Regions from separate parts of the Paenibacillus sp. FSL R5-0470 genome, predicted to be linked through region 3. Evidence: predicted binding sites of a transcription regulator. Region 3 holds the regulator's gene; each other region holds the start of a gene.

Region 1 (4,194 bases), 300 kb from region 3:
TTTACTATTTAATAAGTAACAATCGACTCGAATATTCGCTGCTGCGCTTCGTAATCAACACTAAGTAATGGTATGATGTAGGCATCAATTTTATGGGGTGCATTATGATGGATATTCGAATCAAAGAACTGCTTGATGCTACACAGCAAAAATATGGATTGGACAACTACTACTTACACTCTCATGAAATTTATCGCGACGTTACGATACTGGGAGAGACCAACTATTTTCTTAGTATGGAATGGTTTCCTGCACATATGAAGGAATGGAAGGGCGATTACAATCCGGAAGGAACTGCCGTCATCACGATTGACCTACAGTCCCGCAACTATAAAAGTGTGATTTTTGTTGGCGGGATATCTTATGCGAATGGGACACCATTCCAAAATATAGATTTTAACGGAGTCATCCGGTGGATTGAAGATGAGGCAAGGATTGTATACGGTAAACAATTCCACTTAGAGAAGGAACAGATTGGAGAATATCATTTTATTGAGAAAATAGGTAGCATACCAGTCACTCCTGGTGGACGGATCGAGCTTCGCTTCGATGCGGAAGGCAGGCTTGTTTTTTACAGTGTATATGGCCAGTTTCCTTCCAGCTCCCTTGTGCATAAAGAGAACTATACTCTCACACTTCAAACGATAGAGCCACAGGCGAGGAAACAACTACAGCTTATAGAATATCCGGTGTACGAGACGAAGCAACTCCTGTCGATCTATGGGATAGAAGAAATCTACATTACAAATGACGGAACAACAACCATCCCATTTGAGTTTATATCAGGTACAAGAGCACGACTGAATATTGATCAAGTAATCCATTGGGAGCAACAGAATACGGAGCTGGAGCCGTTCGAAAGGACGGAGATACGTTTACTTGAGGTTGTTACCATTGAGCAGGCAATAGCTAGTGAGCCGCATCCGGACTCATTTCCTATCACAGACGCAGAACAAGCCGAATGTATAGCCGCAGTCGAAGCTGGTTTAAGCCAGCTCTATCCAGATGAATCCGGACAATGGATACTGAAGACTTTACAACGGGAAAGAGGACATATTCAGGCAACACTGAGGATGAAGGCGCCAAGTAATCGTATATTCCAACGTAAAATCCTCCTGTTCATCGATGTGCAGAGTTATAAGGTTATAAATTATATGGATAACAAGCCAATGCTTGATACGTTTGATGAGTTCAAGAGCGAAGGGGAAATTGCTGTGAGCCATGACGAAGCTTATGACAAGCTCAAGGGATGGTTCGAATTAACACCCGTCTATGTGTATGATCCTGAGCAGAAGAAGTATGTGCTGTGCGGGAAGTTAGATTGTAATTATGCTTTGAAGGCTACTAGCGGAGATGTGGTGGAGTTGAATAGCTTGGAATAATAGTGCCAGCTTCCTTATACGAGTAGGATGAATAAAGGGAATGAAGTATAGCAAGGTGATGCAAATATAATAACATGATTAGAACTTACTAATTTTGTGAGTTACTTTGGGAGTTGAAAATATGTCGACAGCTACAGGAACCAAGGAAAATCCTTGGAAATTAAAGACACCACCGCAAACATCCGAGTATGAAATGTACAAGGTCGAAAAAGACGGTAAAGAAATTATAGTTTGCACTGTAGGGAAAACGGTTTTGCATTATGAATATCGTTGTATTGAAGATCTGCACGCCATGCTTATACAAAATGGTGATTGGATGGAGTTAGGAAGTGCTGATGAGCAAAAACCAGCAAAAGAAGGTACAGTTGAAGCATGGGGTCGATCACCTGAAAACCCTGTTGGCGGTTGGTATGGATTAAAGAAGGGACTTCGGGGGCGATTCGGAATGTATATCCCACCGTTGCTCGAAGAATTGGGTCTTGCGGAAGTAGAGCATAATCCAAGAAACAATCGGATGAAAGCGATCTTGTAAACGAAGGAGAGCCTAAAGGCTCTTCTTTTTTTGAGCCATGCCCCTAACCGGTGGTCTTTCGTACACATTGCAGTGATTAATTTAGTTACAAAACGTTTTTTTTAGTTACATAAACTTTCAAGAGCAGGGCCTTTGCCGTTAAGCTGATTGTAAAAATATTCACAAGGGGGCAAAGCTATAACATGAATAAAAAAGTAACCACTGCTCTTATTCTCGTTCTCTCAGTCATGCTTGTTATCACAGGATGCGGCAACAGCAACAGCAGCAATGGAAACGGGAACAAGAACACCAGCAAGAACAACAGCAAGATCAACGAGACAAAGGAAACTGAAGCTGTTTCGGGAGCATCCAAAGCTAGCTATACACCGTACGATCAACTAAAAGATAAATATGACATCATCATTATTGGTGCAGGCGGTGCCGGAATGTCTGCTGCACTTGAGGCGAGAGCAAAAGGTATGAACCCGGTTATTTTTGAAAAAATGCCGGTTGCCGGCGGAAATACAACAAAATCATCTTCGGGAATGAATGCTTCTGAAACGAAATTCCAAAAAGAGCAAGGCATTGAAGACAGCAATGATCTGTTTTATGAAGAGTCCTTAAAAGGTGGCCATGATACGAACGATAAAGAGATGCTTCGTTTCTTCGTAGACAATTCCGCAAGTGCGATTGATTGGCTGGATTCTATCGGGATTAGATTGAATAATATCACGATTACAGGCGGGATGAACGAAAAACGTACACATCGTCCTGAAGATGGCTCTGCAGTAGGACAATACCTTGTCAAAGGTTTGGTGGAAAACGTACAAGAACAAGGCATTCCCCTTTTTGTGAACGCCAATGTCAAGGAAATTACCGAAAAAGACGGTAAGGTCAATGGCGTCAAAGTTATCTTTGACCAAACGGAAGAGAAAACGATTACAGCGTCTGCTGTCGTGGTGACAACCGGCGGTTTCGGCGCCAATTTAGACATGATTTCAGTAGTCAGATCTGATTTGGAGGGGTACGTTACCACCAACCAGCCTGGCAGCACCGGTGACGGTATCAAGATGATTGAGAAGCTCGGCGGTACCACAGTCGATATGGATCAAATCCAAGTTCACCCGACTGTGCAGCAGGAAAAATCCTATCTCATTGGGGAGGCTGTTCGTGGGGAAGGAGCGATCCTGGTTTCAAGTGCAGGCAAACGTTTCACAAACGAACTGGATACAAGAGATAATGTCACCGCTGCAATCAATAAGCTTCCTGAGAAATCTGCGTTTCTTGTATTTGATTCCGGCGTAAAATCTCGCGCTAAAGCGATTGAACAATATGAAAAAATGGGCTTCGTTATCCAAGGAGATTCGATCGAGGCTTTGGCAAAAGAAATGGACGTACCGGCAGATCAGTTGAAAACTACACTGGACAGCTGGAACAGCGCGGTGACGAATAAACAGGATGCCGACTTCGGCAGAACAACCGGAATGGACAATGACTTGTCCGACGCGCCATATTATGCAATTAAAATCGGCCCGGGAATTCACTACACGATGGGAGGCGTGAAAATCAACACCAACACAGAAGTTTTAAATAAGGACGGACAACCGATTCCAGGCCTTTTTGCAGCAGGAGAAGTTACCGGAGGCTTGCATGGTCAAAACCGGATCGGCGGTAACTCTGTTGCGGAAATCATTATTTTCGGCCGCCAAACGGGTATAAAATCCGCTGAATTCGTAAAAGCACAATAAGTTATCCCCCTGCCTCTTTTCGGCTAGGCAAACAAACGCTTGGGCTCATCTTAGCCATGCGTTTGTTGTTTTATTATAACAGTGTAGCGTATAAGGTCATAGCCAGCCTTGCACGTATACGTTAGAATGAAGAAAAATTTCCGGAGGGACAGCTGTTGAAAATTGGCAAACACACACTTCGGCTGCAAACAACAATTACTTTGATGATTGGTGCAGTTCTTATCATAATGCTGCTAGTGGTCTATGTGCTATTTAGTATAAAGGTTTCCTCACAAACAAAATCCTCGTTGGAACAAAAGGCTGTGATCATTTCCCGTACGTTATCGCGTAACCCTCTAATTATTGAAGCGTTAAACAAATCACGCAGCTCGTCTGAATTGCAAAGCTACACTGAGGAAATCCGATTGTTGAACAATGTGGAATTTGTTGTGGTCATGGATATGAATGCGATCCGATATTCCCATCCGGACAAGGACAAAATTGGTAAGCATTTTATCGGTGGCGACGAAGCCGCAGTCTTGCGGGGGCAGGAAAGCATTTCGGAAGCCGAGGG
Region 2 (4,194 bases), 170 kb from region 3:
AAAGAATGCAAGGACATCAAAATTCAGCGTTAACAGCCTTGGGTGAACAGCAAGCGGAATGGTTGAGAGAACGTTTGGAAGGTGAGAATTTAGGAGCCATTTATTCTAGTACTAGTCCAAGAGCATTGCATACTGCGCAGATTTTACGTGGAAATCGGAGTTTACCGATTCAACAGCAAGCTTCATTAATGGAAATTAACATGGGCATTTGGGAAGGAATGAACACAGATCAGATTGAACAAGAATATCCATTACAGTACACCCATTTTTTCACCAGACCTGATCTTTTTATTCCTCTAGCCCCAGGTGAGACCTATAGTCAGCTTGAACAAAGAGTAACGCCAACTATGGAGCGTATCATTAACGATAATGAAGGACATGAGGTACTTATTGTCACGCATCGGATGACCCTGAAAGTCATTATGGCTCATTTTCTCAATAAATCATTGCAGGAATTAGGGGAACTACCGGATATTCTCTCTACAGCATTGTGTAAAGTAACCCTAACTGACAACAATATAACTATCGATCTGTACGGCGATACTTCACATTATCAATGAATCCTTCTCAAAAATAAAAAAGGAAACTCCGATTTAAATGGGGTTCCCTTTTTAGACTTCAATTTTAAATTTCCACACTTTTGATTGTAAAGCTGCGGACCTTCATCCATTTTCCTGAAATAAATTCGTCAATTGTTTTCGTCTTCGGTCTAACACAAAAACGATGCTTGCTCCCTTTATCAAAACCAACTGCTTCAAAAATCAGGCCGTCACCTATTTGCTCCTTAAAGAACACTTGCTTAAGTCCCAATCTATTTAACATTTCAAGCTTTACACTTTCGATATATGTGCGTGAATACTCCTTAGACATATGTGTTCCTCCTAGTAGTGGTAGTAATATTATAAGTTCAATATTAAGAAAATCAACCGAAGATCACATAATCACAAAAAGAAAAAAGCCAACCCATAGTCTATGGATTGGCTTCTACTATATAAGTTGATTACGAAATTATTTAACTTCTGTTGTTCCAGTCACTTTTCCATCAATAACAGCTGATGTTTTCAGATCTTCGCTTGCGAAATAGAGGTTACCATCAATAGTGGCGGTTTCAGGTAGAGTAAAGCCTTTCGCTTCTACATAAACATCGCCTTTAATCGTTCCGCCTTCAACTTTCAAATTCTCACTTTGTACTGTAAACTTTGGTACGGTTAGTGTATAAGTAGCAGTGATCTTGTGATCAGCATCTTGCGAATAAAGGGCAATCTTACGGTAGATGTCGCCATCTGCGGCTCCTTTATTACGGAATTCTCCAGCTACAACAACCTCATCAGGAATCGTTACATCATTTAGAATCGCAACAATCCAGTTTCCATCTTTGCTAACAGCCTTAGTAAATGCATCTGCTTGATTCACAATCGAAGCTGTAGTGACAGCATCTGTCTGCTCAGCAGCCGGAGCTGAAGTTGCCGCCGAATTGTTTGCTTTATCCTCATTTGCTCCACAACCTGCCAATACTGCTACCGAAACCCCAGCCACTAAAATCATTTTAAATAGTCTCATTTTCGATTCCCCCTAATTTTGATTATGAATTAATTATATATTAAAATTCTTAATAATTAAGTGAATAATTTCACAGATTTGTGTCAGTATCTAAAGCGGTTTCACAGCGCGCGCTCTTCCCGATTAAGATTCGTTCCCATGAGCCGTACCTCTTCTCGCTGACTGATTTAGCTTCTTATATCTATTTACCCAAATTATAAAAATGAACACAAGCATCATTTGCTTCTTGGTATAAAGTCAATCGTTGACTCTTTTCAAGTGTTAATGATAATATTTGGAAATAAATATCTCAGCAAGGGAGAAGTTTACTGGTGAAAAAGACTACAATGAAAGACATCGCGTTACAAGCTAATGTCTCCGTTGCGACTGTAAGCTATGTTCTGAACCGCGTCGATAACCAAACCATTCCTGAGAAGACCCGCAATCAAATTCTGTCACTTGCCGAAGAACTTCATTACATTCCTAATCTAGCAGCCCGTTCGCTTGCCAATAAAAAAACGGGATTAGTAGGGGTACTTGTCCATAATTCTGCTTATATGCCACCTTGGAAACTCTATGCCCAATTCACATTTATTCGTGCTTTGGAACAGCGTTTAACGGATGCCGGATATCATACGCTGCTATATTCTCTTGGTACTGACCATCCTTCTCTGAATATCATCGTTGAAAGAAAGCTCGAAGCCGTCTTTCTGATCGATGTGCACGATGAATCCTTCTATTCGATTTCCAAACATTTTGTAGAAGGCATCCCCTTGATTTTGATCGACAGCATGATTGAAGATAAGCTGTTTAAGCAAGTTCTTTACAATTATCGTTCAGCTCTACAAAATGTAATGCCGGAGGATCTTTCACAGGTTTGTTTAATTATGGAGAGCTTCAATAACTCCCTACTCACTAGCTTTATCCAAGATAGTCTTCCTTTACCTGAGAAAGCAATATTCAAAGTTCAAAATATGGAGGAATTGAATACAATCTTATCGGAGGGGATCTATAAAGAAGCTATAGTTATTAATGAGTTTATCGGAAGTTGTGTTGAAAAATCCGGGGTATTCGCACGTCTTTCTGTTCTATGTAACTGTAATTGCCCAGAAATGCTTGGAGAAGACGTTCAGAAATTCATATTCACTGGGGATAAGTCAGCCACTGCTTTTGAACTAATGCAGGAGTTGTTACATCGTCCTGACTACTCCAAACAAGAGAATAATCGTTATTTTGTTGATTAATTTTTTTTCGATATTCACTTAAGCGTTTAAGTCGAGAGGAGAATTACCCATGACAGATCCTGTATTAGCAAAACATGCATCCACCACTGCTCAATCCTATCCAACCCTTTGGGGAAACCGGAGATTTATGCTGCTACTCAGCTCCTATTCCATTTCTTTGTTTGGAAACACCTTTCACAGCATTGCTTTAAGTTTATGGGTACTTCAGACGACCGGAAGCGCTAAAATGATTGCCATTATTACGATAATCAATCTATTGCTCAGTTCTTTACTCGGATCGATAGGAGGCACACTCGCAGACAGGATCAATCGCAGAACCATTATGTTAATCACTGATTTGATAAGCTGCGGTCTAGCAGGTACGCTTGCTCTGGCCATTTCCATGTCTTCTACATCATTCATTATCGTGGCCATATTAACGGGACTTACGACAGTCTCAGCATTATTCCAATCCCCTGCGTATCAAGCTTCAATTACCACTGTAGTTGGAAAAGAATATGTACAAAAAGCAGTCGGGATTCTGAACCTGTCGGAGAACATCTGTCGGACGATTGGTTATTCGGCTGGAGGTATTTTTGTAGCAAGTTTTGGAGCGGCAGATGCCATATTATTTGATGGAGCTACATTTTTCGTTTCCTTTCTACTAGTTCTTGCTGTCCGCTCCCTTCCACTCCCAAACCGAGTGAATACCGGACCTAAAGAAGAAAGAAAATTCACACAGGATCTTGCGGATGGCGTTCGTTATATTTGGAGATACCCCTTCGCCCGAGCAATAATCATCATGCTTCCTACGCTCACTTTGTTCTTTATGCCTTCACTGATGCTAACGCAAGTTATGGCCGTCAAAGTATGGAATTCTAGTCCCTTTCAGTTTGGACTCATGGAAGCCTGTATTCCTCTAGGTTATATGATTGGTTCCAGCATGATCTTGTTTCTCGGCTCCAAATTAAAGAATCGCGGCTTCTTTATCATGACTGGACTGCTATGTCTGGGTCCCCTGTACCTCCTGCTATCGTTCGTCACTACTGCTGCCTTAGCCATTCCCATCATTCTTCTTATTGGCTTTATGTTCTCATTCTGTACATTGCTGATAAATACCATCCTCAGGCTGGAAGTTTCGGAGGATATACAAGGTAGAGTCTTCGGTGTACTTGGGTCCATTATGAGTGTAGCACCCTCACTTGGTCTTACAGCCGTTTCATTCCTGTCCGATCACTTCAGTCCAGCCCCTGTCATGGGTTCCATCGGAGTCCTGCTACTACTATTTGCTTTATTAACCTTGACCAAGTTAAAGGTGATTCGAAATTATAAGTAATTTCAGAACATATCTTATGACCGTTATCGCCCGTTGTTCCTAATAACGCGCCTATTATGAAGCTCGATCAGTAATTGAACAACTATAATGATCAAT
Region 3 (4,194 bases):
CAATCTAAGTGGACGTGGCGGAGATTTTTGGGAGACGGTGGCAAGCGATACCGATTCTTGTCTGGGTCGCTCGTGTCCTTGGTTCCGTAAGTGTTATTATCATCGGGCTAAGCATGAAGCTGGTATTGCAGACGTGGTCATTACGAACCACTCTAAGCTTTTCGCAGATGTTAAGGCTGGGCATCAACTACTTCCGGCTTATGAACATCTTGTAATAGATGAGGCCCATCATCTGGAGGACGTGGCTGGCAAGCATTTAGGCATGCATATGAAGCATTTCACGGTGGCACATACACTATCGCGTCTTTATAAGGATAGTCGAAATGGCCAACTTCCTACACTTCGCCAAATGCTTCAGTCATCAGGCAGTGAGGAAGCTTCTGAATGGAGCGGAGTGATCGATAGAATCTATCCGGACCTTCTTACCGTAAAAGAAACCTGGGATCTGCTTAGTGATAAACTATTCAGCCTCTTGCCGGAACGCAGCGATGCAGCGGCGGGAGAAGCCGGCCAGTTAGTCATGCGGCTACTTCCTACCCGTAAACCGAAAGATTGGGATGAATTGGTTGCTTTAGAGAATACTATGAATCTGACATTAAGCGAAATTATCCGTAAAGGTGATAAAATGCTTAATGAGATGCGAGATCAAGAAGGTCAATCTTCCTCAGATAGCCTAGTTACCGATATTAGCGGCTTATTTAAGGATTTAGCTTCTATACGTGAGCAAGTACGGTTTTTTATGGGATTAAATGATGAGAATGTAGTATATTGGCTGGAGGCGAATGGAAATTATCGCAGTAAATCGCTACAGCTGTATGCCGTTCCTGTTGATGTTAGTACTCAGCTTAAGGAGCTGTTTTTCGACAAGAAGAAAAGTATCGTACTAACTTCGGCGACACTCTCTGTGGATAAATCTTTCCAGTTTATGATTGATAATCTCGGACTTAATGAAGCTGCGGAAGAGGGGCGTCTGATGACATCACTCCTGCCTTCTCCCTTTAAGTATCGGGAGCAGGCGCTGTTAGTTATTCCGCGGGATTTCCCAAGTGTGAAGGGGAGTGTAGGCGATGCCCGATTTGTCGATACACTCGTACAGTCACTAGCAGAAGCAGCTATTACAACACGTGGGCGGATGCTTGTCCTGTTTACTTCTTACAAGATGCTACGCCAGGTTTACGATCCTCTGAAAGAGGCTCTAGCCTCACAAGAGATCACGGTGTTAGGTCAAGGCGTGGAGGGGGGCAGCCGTAGCAAGCTGATCCGCCGTTTTCAGGACAGTGCAGCTTCTGTACTGTTAGGAACAAGCAGCTTTTGGGAGGGTGTAGATATTCCAGGTGAAGCATTAACATGCTTGGCCATCGTGAGACTCCCATTTCAACCGCCAAACCACCCCCTAGCGGAAGCGAAGTCTGAGTTATTACAAGCCCAGAAAAAGAATCCGTTCATGAAGTTGTCTGTTCCTCAGGCGGTTATTCGCTTCAAGCAAGGATTTGGGAGGCTGGTACGGACAGCGCAAGATCGGGGTATTGTTATTGTGTATGACACAAGGGTGATCGAATCTCACTATGGGAAGTATTTCCTCTATTCGTTGCCTGGCCCGAAAATGGAGCATATGCTTACGGATCAAATGGTTCCTCGTATAGCGGAGTGGTTGGAAGACGGAGGCGTTTCTTGAAAAGAACGTCATCGATCTTATTAATCTCTCTACAAGGAAGGGCGGTATAAGAATACCGCTCTTCCTTGAGACGAGGTGCAGATATTTCGATAGGATTTGAACAGAATATCACTTAAATTAGGAGGTAAATTATGAAATCGGATAAAATATCAGAAGCCGTTGTTCGCAGACTTCCTGTGTACTTGCGTTTCTTGAATGATCTCCAGAAACGTGAAATATTAACCGTTTCCTCACAAGAACTAGGACAAAAACTTGATTTGAATCCTGCTCAAATTCGTAAAGATTTAGCTTATTTTGGAGATTTTGGTAGAAAAGGTATCGGGTATGACGTAACTTATCTTATTGAAAAAATCCGTCATATTCTGAAGCTGGATCAACAATTGAATGTGGCTTTAGTAGGTGCCGGTAACCTTGGACATGCATTATCTAATTACAATGCTTATCTGAAAGATACTATGAAGATTACCGCTATATTTGACTCCTATGCACCTAAGGTAGGGCGGAAAATCAACTCTCTTACCGTTCAACCGATGGAGGAGCTTGGTCAGACGGTTCGTGAGCAAGGTATTCGAATTGGGATCATTACTGTGCCTGATTCAGAAGCGCAGAATGTAGCAGATATTCTCATTGAGTCTGGCATTGAGGCGATTTTGAATTTTGCACCAGTGATTCTAAAAACACCATCGAATATCCGGGTTCATGCTGCCGATTTTACAACGGATTTGCAAAGCCTTGCTTATTATTTGAAAGACGGAAAGGAAGAAACCGGAAATGAAGAGCAGTAAAACGATTATTAAGGGCGGGCGTTTTCTTATTCCGGGAACGGATGAGCCGGTTCTGAATGGATATATGACTATTGAAGATGATTTGATCACTTACATAGGAAAAGAAGAGCCTTTAATGGAAGATGATGTGCAAGTTGTTGATGGCAGTCGTCTGCTGTTTATGCCAGGTCTGGTAAACACACATGGCCATGCGGCAATGTCATTGCTTCGTGGTTATGGAGATGATTTAGCACTTCAGGTGTGGCTTCAAGAGAAGATGTGGCCGATGGAAGCGAAATTCACTGGAGAAGATGTATACTGGGGAACCTCCTTGTCGGTACTGGAAATGCTAAAAGGTGGTACTACAACCTTCTTGGATATGTATGATCATATGGATCGAGTAGCAGAGGTAGTCGAATTATCAGGCATTCGTTCTGTACTGATGAGAGGCGTAATCGGATTATGCCCAGAGGAAGTACAAAATCACAAGCTTGCGGAAGCGATTTCTTTTGCACGAAATTGGCATGGTAAGGCTGATGGTAGAATTACGACGATGATCTCGCCACACGCCCCATATACTTGCCCACCGGACTTCTTTGTTAAGTTTGTTCAAGCGGCACATGATTTGGATTTACCGATGCATACCCATATGTCCGAGACCAAACGCGAAGTGGAGCAGAATGTGGTGGATTACGGACTTCGGCCTGTAGCGCATTTAGAGAAGCTTGGAATGTTCACACGTCCGTCTATTGTTGCACATGGCGTTCATTTGAATGATGAAGAGATCGAGATACTGGCTCGTCATGATGTAGGCGTGTCTCATAACCCAGGAAGTAATCTGAAACTGGCTAGTGGAGTGGCTCGGGTTACGGATCTTCTAAAGGCTGGTGTGAAGGTATCACTGGGTACAGATGGTGCGGCAAGCAATAATAACCTGGATATGTTTGAAGAGATGCGTCTTGCAGCCCTCATCCATAAAGGTGTAAGTGGTGATCCGACGGCTGTTCCAGCTCCGGAAGCGCTGCGTATAGCTACAGAGTATGGCGCAAAGTCTATCTTTTTAAATGATGTGGGTAGACTCGCTGTTGGCATGAAAGCGGACTTTATCGCGATTGATATAGACCAGCCGCATTTGCTACCACACACAGATCTGTTGTCTCATGCTGTATACTCTGCCAGTGCCAAGGATGTTGAACATGTATGGGTGAATGGTAAACAGGTTGTAAAACATGGAGAATGTGTAACGCTAGATGAGGAAGCAATCCGTCGTAAGGCGCAAGAATCATTTGATGGACTGCTTAAACGGTAGTCTAAGATCATAACGAATAACTGAAAGGCTGTGACTTTCTGCGATTGCAAAGTTACAGCCTTTTGTGTTTCTGATAATTAGATCATTGAATTGGATATGAAACTTTGGATAAACACACAGGTGTGTTATATAATCAAAAAAGATATATTACTAGAAAGGGAGCTGTACCTTGAAGAAAAGGAAAAAATGGATCCTCCTGGGGTCAGTTCTGATTCTGCTCCTTCTGTTTGGACTTATCCAGTTCTATGCTTATATTATGAAAGATCAATGGAACGAGCGAGATATCGCTAAGGATGTCGCTAAAACCAGTGCTGGTCTGACAGAGGTAACCAAAGCGCAGAAATCCGTGTGGGATGAAAATGCGGTGTACTGGGTCTTAACAGGGAAGAATGAAGCCGGGACCGAGTTGATGGTTTGGGTACGTTTTACTGTAGACGGGAAGTTTG
Region 4 (4,194 bases), 1.7 Mb from region 3:
CCAAGCGTAGCGAGTACCATCCCAAGCACTAGACCTGAATAAGTCGGCATCCATAAAAGAACAGCATACCCACCCAAATAAAATAGAGCACTTACTGTCATTTGCGCCGTTGAGGTAGATGCGAACCAGCGTTTAATTACTGTTACGAGCGGCTGAGCTGCAAAAATGAGAATTCCGTTAAGCGTCCAGAGAAAACCATAAGTCTTCTTAGGCCAGCCCTCAGAAATAATGAACGGAGATACCCCTGTATTCCAGATAGAGTTCCCTAATAGTAGGAACATCGAGGCAATACCCATATAAAGATAAATTCGTGTATGCCCCATTAGCTTCCAGGTAGATTGTTTGTCAGGACCAGCCTTCTGGTGTTCTGCGACCTCCTGTGGAGAATCTCCTCCGACTTTCTTGAGATATACAAAAAAGAATACCGCAAATACCGCTGAAGTTACGCCGTTCATCACAAAGCTGAGCATATAAGAAATATCGGCCAAAAAACCACTTAACGCCGTACCCAGTGCTACACCAATATTATTAGCGACATAAATAACATTAAACAACTCTCCGCGCTGCTTCGTAAAACGAAAGCCGATAAATGCCTGAATCGCAGGTAAGGACAGTGAATTAAAGAGCCCTACCAGTCCCATCGCGACCATAAATAACGTCCAGTTGTTACTTGCTGCCGGCAAAGTGAACAGAGCAAGTGCATTCATGCCCAGCGCTCCAACAATCAGCCGGTTAACGCCTACCTTATGATAGAGTGAGCCCCCGAGTAGTTGACCCACAATTCCTCCAACTGATTGAATAAGAATCACTAATCCAGCATCCGACATGCTGCGTCCAAGCTCATCAAAAACATACATTGTAACCAATGGCCACATCAGTGCACTACCCGTTGCATTAATAAGACTAGCAATTAAAAATATCTTAACTTCTTTAGGATAATTCTGTAAAAACTTCATAAGTAGTGTACATCCCCTGTAATATATGTGTCATTATTCCATCCAGTATTATCCCAAAACAGGGTTCAGGGCAAGCAGACGCATTGACGTGCTATCGTGATAAAGTCTGAGTATACTTCACCTCTTATTTAGGACTAACTTCTGCCGTAGCTGAGAAAAAAGTAGCACCTTTCACGTCCGCATTCCTCCCTATTTCTATTATCTATTTATATTTTATAGTTGCCGCTGTCGTCCGTAAAGTAGACTAAACAATAATGAAGTGTTTCGTTATTACAAAGTCGGGGTAATAGAGCCTAGAAACACTCCCCCTTTTAAAATTCGCTGTGCATCCGAATTCGTTCCCCCGAGCTCGGATACATCACGGCGGATTTTATTTGTCTATACAGCAAAAAGCACCCCTCAACTATTCTAAGGAGTGCTCTATAAGATAGGTTTAGGCGTGTTTTTTTACACCGCTGCCGGACATGCTGTCCACGGACTGAATAGATGCAGGCTCTTTGCGCAGGTAAGCCATCCAATAAGCTGCCGCAACAAAGATCGCACCGCCCGTCAAGTTTCCTAGCCATACCGGAACAAAATTGTTGAAGTACTCTCCCCATGAAAAATAACCTTCAAAAATAGCTGCCGGAATTAAGAACATGTTGGCTACAACGTGCTGGAAGCCGATAGCTACAAAAGCCATCGTTGGGAACCAGATACCGAGGATTTTGCCACTGAAGTTATCTGCTCCATAGGAGAGCCATACCGCCAAAGCTACAAGCCAGTTACAACCGATACCGGAAACAAATGCCGGCAAGAAGTCTGCCTCAAGCTTATGTCCTGCCATCTCCACTAATTTTTCCAAATACACACCGTCAGAGGTTAAACCAACCACGTGACCGAAAAAGTAAGCTACAAACAAAGCTCCCGCTAGATTGCTCAGGGTAATCAATACGAGATTCTTAATCACTTCCCAGAAGGATATCTTTTTCGCCATAAAAGCAAGTGGCACAGCCATCATATTGCCTGTCAGCAATTCTCCCCCTGCAAGCAGTACTAGAATCAATCCGACAGGGAAGACAGCTGCCCCAATAAAGTTAGCGATGGATCCCCATTCATGTGGTGCGCCAGCAATGACGCGAATATCCAGTAAAAATCCGAGCGCGATAAACGCTCCTCCCAGAAAGCCCAGAATTAGTACGGTGCTTAAAGGATTGTGCGCCTTTTTTATGCCGTTCTCGACCGTGACTGCGGCAATCTGCTGCGGTTTATTATAAGCCATGATTCCTATCCCCTTCATCTATTTACTTAAAATTTGTTCCTTTACGACCATTGTAGCGTGTCATAAAACACATTAACGTGATAATTATCACTTAATGAAAAACTAAGTGAAACTTTTCACTGACATGTCAATTTTAACGAAGCGCATCCATAATTACAATTGTAAGAATAGGCTCCATATTATTTTAAAGGTAAATAGTACCAGCATCAATCACAAAAAACCGGGGCCATATATGGCTCCGGTTTACCCAACTTTATTGTTCACAGGCAATTAAATTATACGGTTACTGCCTCTTTGCTTGGTACTGATGCCGGTAGCGATTCGAGTCCTACTGTATTCAGGAAGTTCCAAGGCTTGTTGTAATGAGGTTGGAAGAAGAAATCGATAAAGGCAAGCTGATCGATTGTCATTTTATTTTGAATACATACAGATACTGTGTTGATCGATTGCGTCAAATCCGTCTTGGACAAGATTTGCGCTCCGAGAATGCGGCGTGTGGCGCGATCAAATACCACTTTTAATTGCACCTGCTCGAAGGTTGGCATAAATTCTGGACGGTAGTTGTCAATAATCATGGTAGTTTCTACGTCCATTCCTTCAGCCTTAGCCCCTTCTTCAGTAAGACCGGTAGCAGCGATATTATCTTCAAAAATCTTAATGCCCGAAGTCCCTTGAGTACCCATATAAGGAATCGTCTCTTTCACTAAGTTACGTGCGACCAAAGTGCCCATCCGTACGGCATTGGTTGCCAGTGGAATATAAGCGTGCTTACCTGTAGGGTTGTAATGAATCGCGCAGCTGTCACCAGCGGCATACACATCTGGGCAACTAGTCTGCATATAATCATTGACCAGAATTGCGCCATTTGGCAGCATATCCACTTGACCTTTTAACAGCTCAGTATTCGGACGGAAGCCGATGCAGAGAATTACAAGATCCGCCTCATGCTCCCTTTCGCTTGTGATAACCTTGGTAACTTTACCACCTTCACCAGCAAAAGAACTTACCTTCTCATTCAGCGCTAATTTAATACCATGATCCTTAAAGGATTGTTCGATCGGCGCAGTAAACTCTGGGTCCAAATATTTATTCAAAATACGATCTTCACCATCAATCAGCGTAACTTGCTTTCCGTTCATTTGGAAGGCTTCCACCAACTCAACGCCGATATATCCAGCGCCTACGACTGTGATTTTATTCGCTTGTTTAGCTTTTTCTATAATGGTATTGGAATGATCATAGTTCTTGCAAAGCAAGACGCCTTCCAGCTCAATCCCTTCGAGCTTCGGTACAATCGGCCATGATCCCGTAGTCATAATCAGCTTATCGTAGGTATCGTCAAACTCCTGTCCGGTTACCAAATTGCGAACACGCAATGTTTTGGACTTCGTATCCACAACGGTCACTTCATGACGCATGTTGGTCTTTACACCAAGCTCAGCAAGCTTCTCAGGGGAAGAATAGAACAGCCCGTGCGGGTCCTTGACCACTCCACCTACGTATAAAGCAATTCCACAAGATAAGAAAGAAATATTATCATTACGCTCATAAACCGTAATCTCGGCTTCCGGGTGAAGCTTGGCAGTATTTACAATTGCGGCAGTTCCGGCATGGGTACATCCAATGACAGCTACTTTCATTATTTTCTTCCTCCTTCAAATGGACAACCTGGTTATATATTCGAATTGCTTGACTGACCAAATTAGATATCTGATCACCGATGAGTTAATTGTGATTTATTTCACTTTATAAACTGATTATATTGTGATATTTATCACATTACAAGTCTTTTCGCCTATATTCTCAGATTGTTCACAATTTTAAGCATTTTCCGTCACTGCTGCCGATTGCGACCTCGTTAGCTTTGCCATGGGCGTAGGACATTATGTTCTGCCCCCTCAGGATATACTTTCTTATAACGCGCAAAAAAAGGCTTTCCCCTAAACCAACAGGGAAAAGCCTGATAATAAACTGTAT

What was found. Region 3 encodes Rex, which represses fermentation and respiration genes when NADH is low (regulators of the CRP and FNR family bind a similar motif). Its sites were predicted from a motif close to TTGTGAAATATTTCACAA; they were not measured.
Region 1: a site for Rex is predicted at 2,062-2,079, ahead of MKY99_RS19515 (flavocytochrome c). Genes of this name have one in related genera too.
Region 2: a site for Rex is predicted at 1,619-1,636, ahead of MKY99_RS20070 (polymer-forming cytoskeletal protein). Genes of this name have one in related genera too.
Region 4: a site for Rex is predicted at 2,322-2,339, ahead of MKY99_RS28660 (formate/nitrite transporter family protein). Genes of this name have one in related genera too.

Annotation. Positions count from the first base shown of each region.
Region 1 covers NZ_CP150238.1:4,408,386-4,412,579, reverse strand. The annotation lists gene MKY99_RS19525 (hypothetical protein) at 105-1,382, shown strand; gene MKY99_RS19520 (DUF6855 family protein) at 1,504-1,914, shown strand; gene MKY99_RS19515 (flavocytochrome c) at 2,097-3,641, shown strand; gene dcuS (DcuS/MalK family sensor histidine kinase) at 3,797-4,194, shown strand, end outside.
Region 2 covers NZ_CP150238.1:4,537,910-4,542,103, forward strand. The annotation lists gene MKY99_RS20060 (histidine phosphatase family protein) at 1-560, shown strand, start outside; gene MKY99_RS20065 (hypothetical protein) at 625-870, opposite strand; gene MKY99_RS20070 (polymer-forming cytoskeletal protein) at 1,009-1,560, opposite strand; gene MKY99_RS20075 (LacI family DNA-binding transcriptional regulator) at 1,872-2,783, shown strand; gene MKY99_RS20080 (MFS transporter) at 2,833-4,098, shown strand; gene MKY99_RS20085 (hypothetical protein) at 4,122-4,194, opposite strand, start outside.
Region 3 covers NZ_CP150238.1:4,708,834-4,713,027, reverse strand. The annotation lists gene dinG (ATP-dependent DNA helicase DinG) at 1-1,675, shown strand, start outside; gene MKY99_RS20825 (redox-sensing transcriptional repressor Rex) at 1,807-2,460, shown strand; gene MKY99_RS20820 (amidohydrolase) at 2,447-3,748, shown strand; gene MKY99_RS20815 (DUF5590 domain-containing protein) at 3,918-4,194, shown strand, end outside.
Region 4 covers NZ_CP150238.1:6,452,344-6,456,537, forward strand. The annotation lists gene MKY99_RS28655 (MFS transporter) at 1-956, opposite strand, end outside; gene MKY99_RS28660 (formate/nitrite transporter family protein) at 1,390-2,217, opposite strand; gene MKY99_RS28665 (FAD-dependent oxidoreductase) at 2,493-3,857, opposite strand.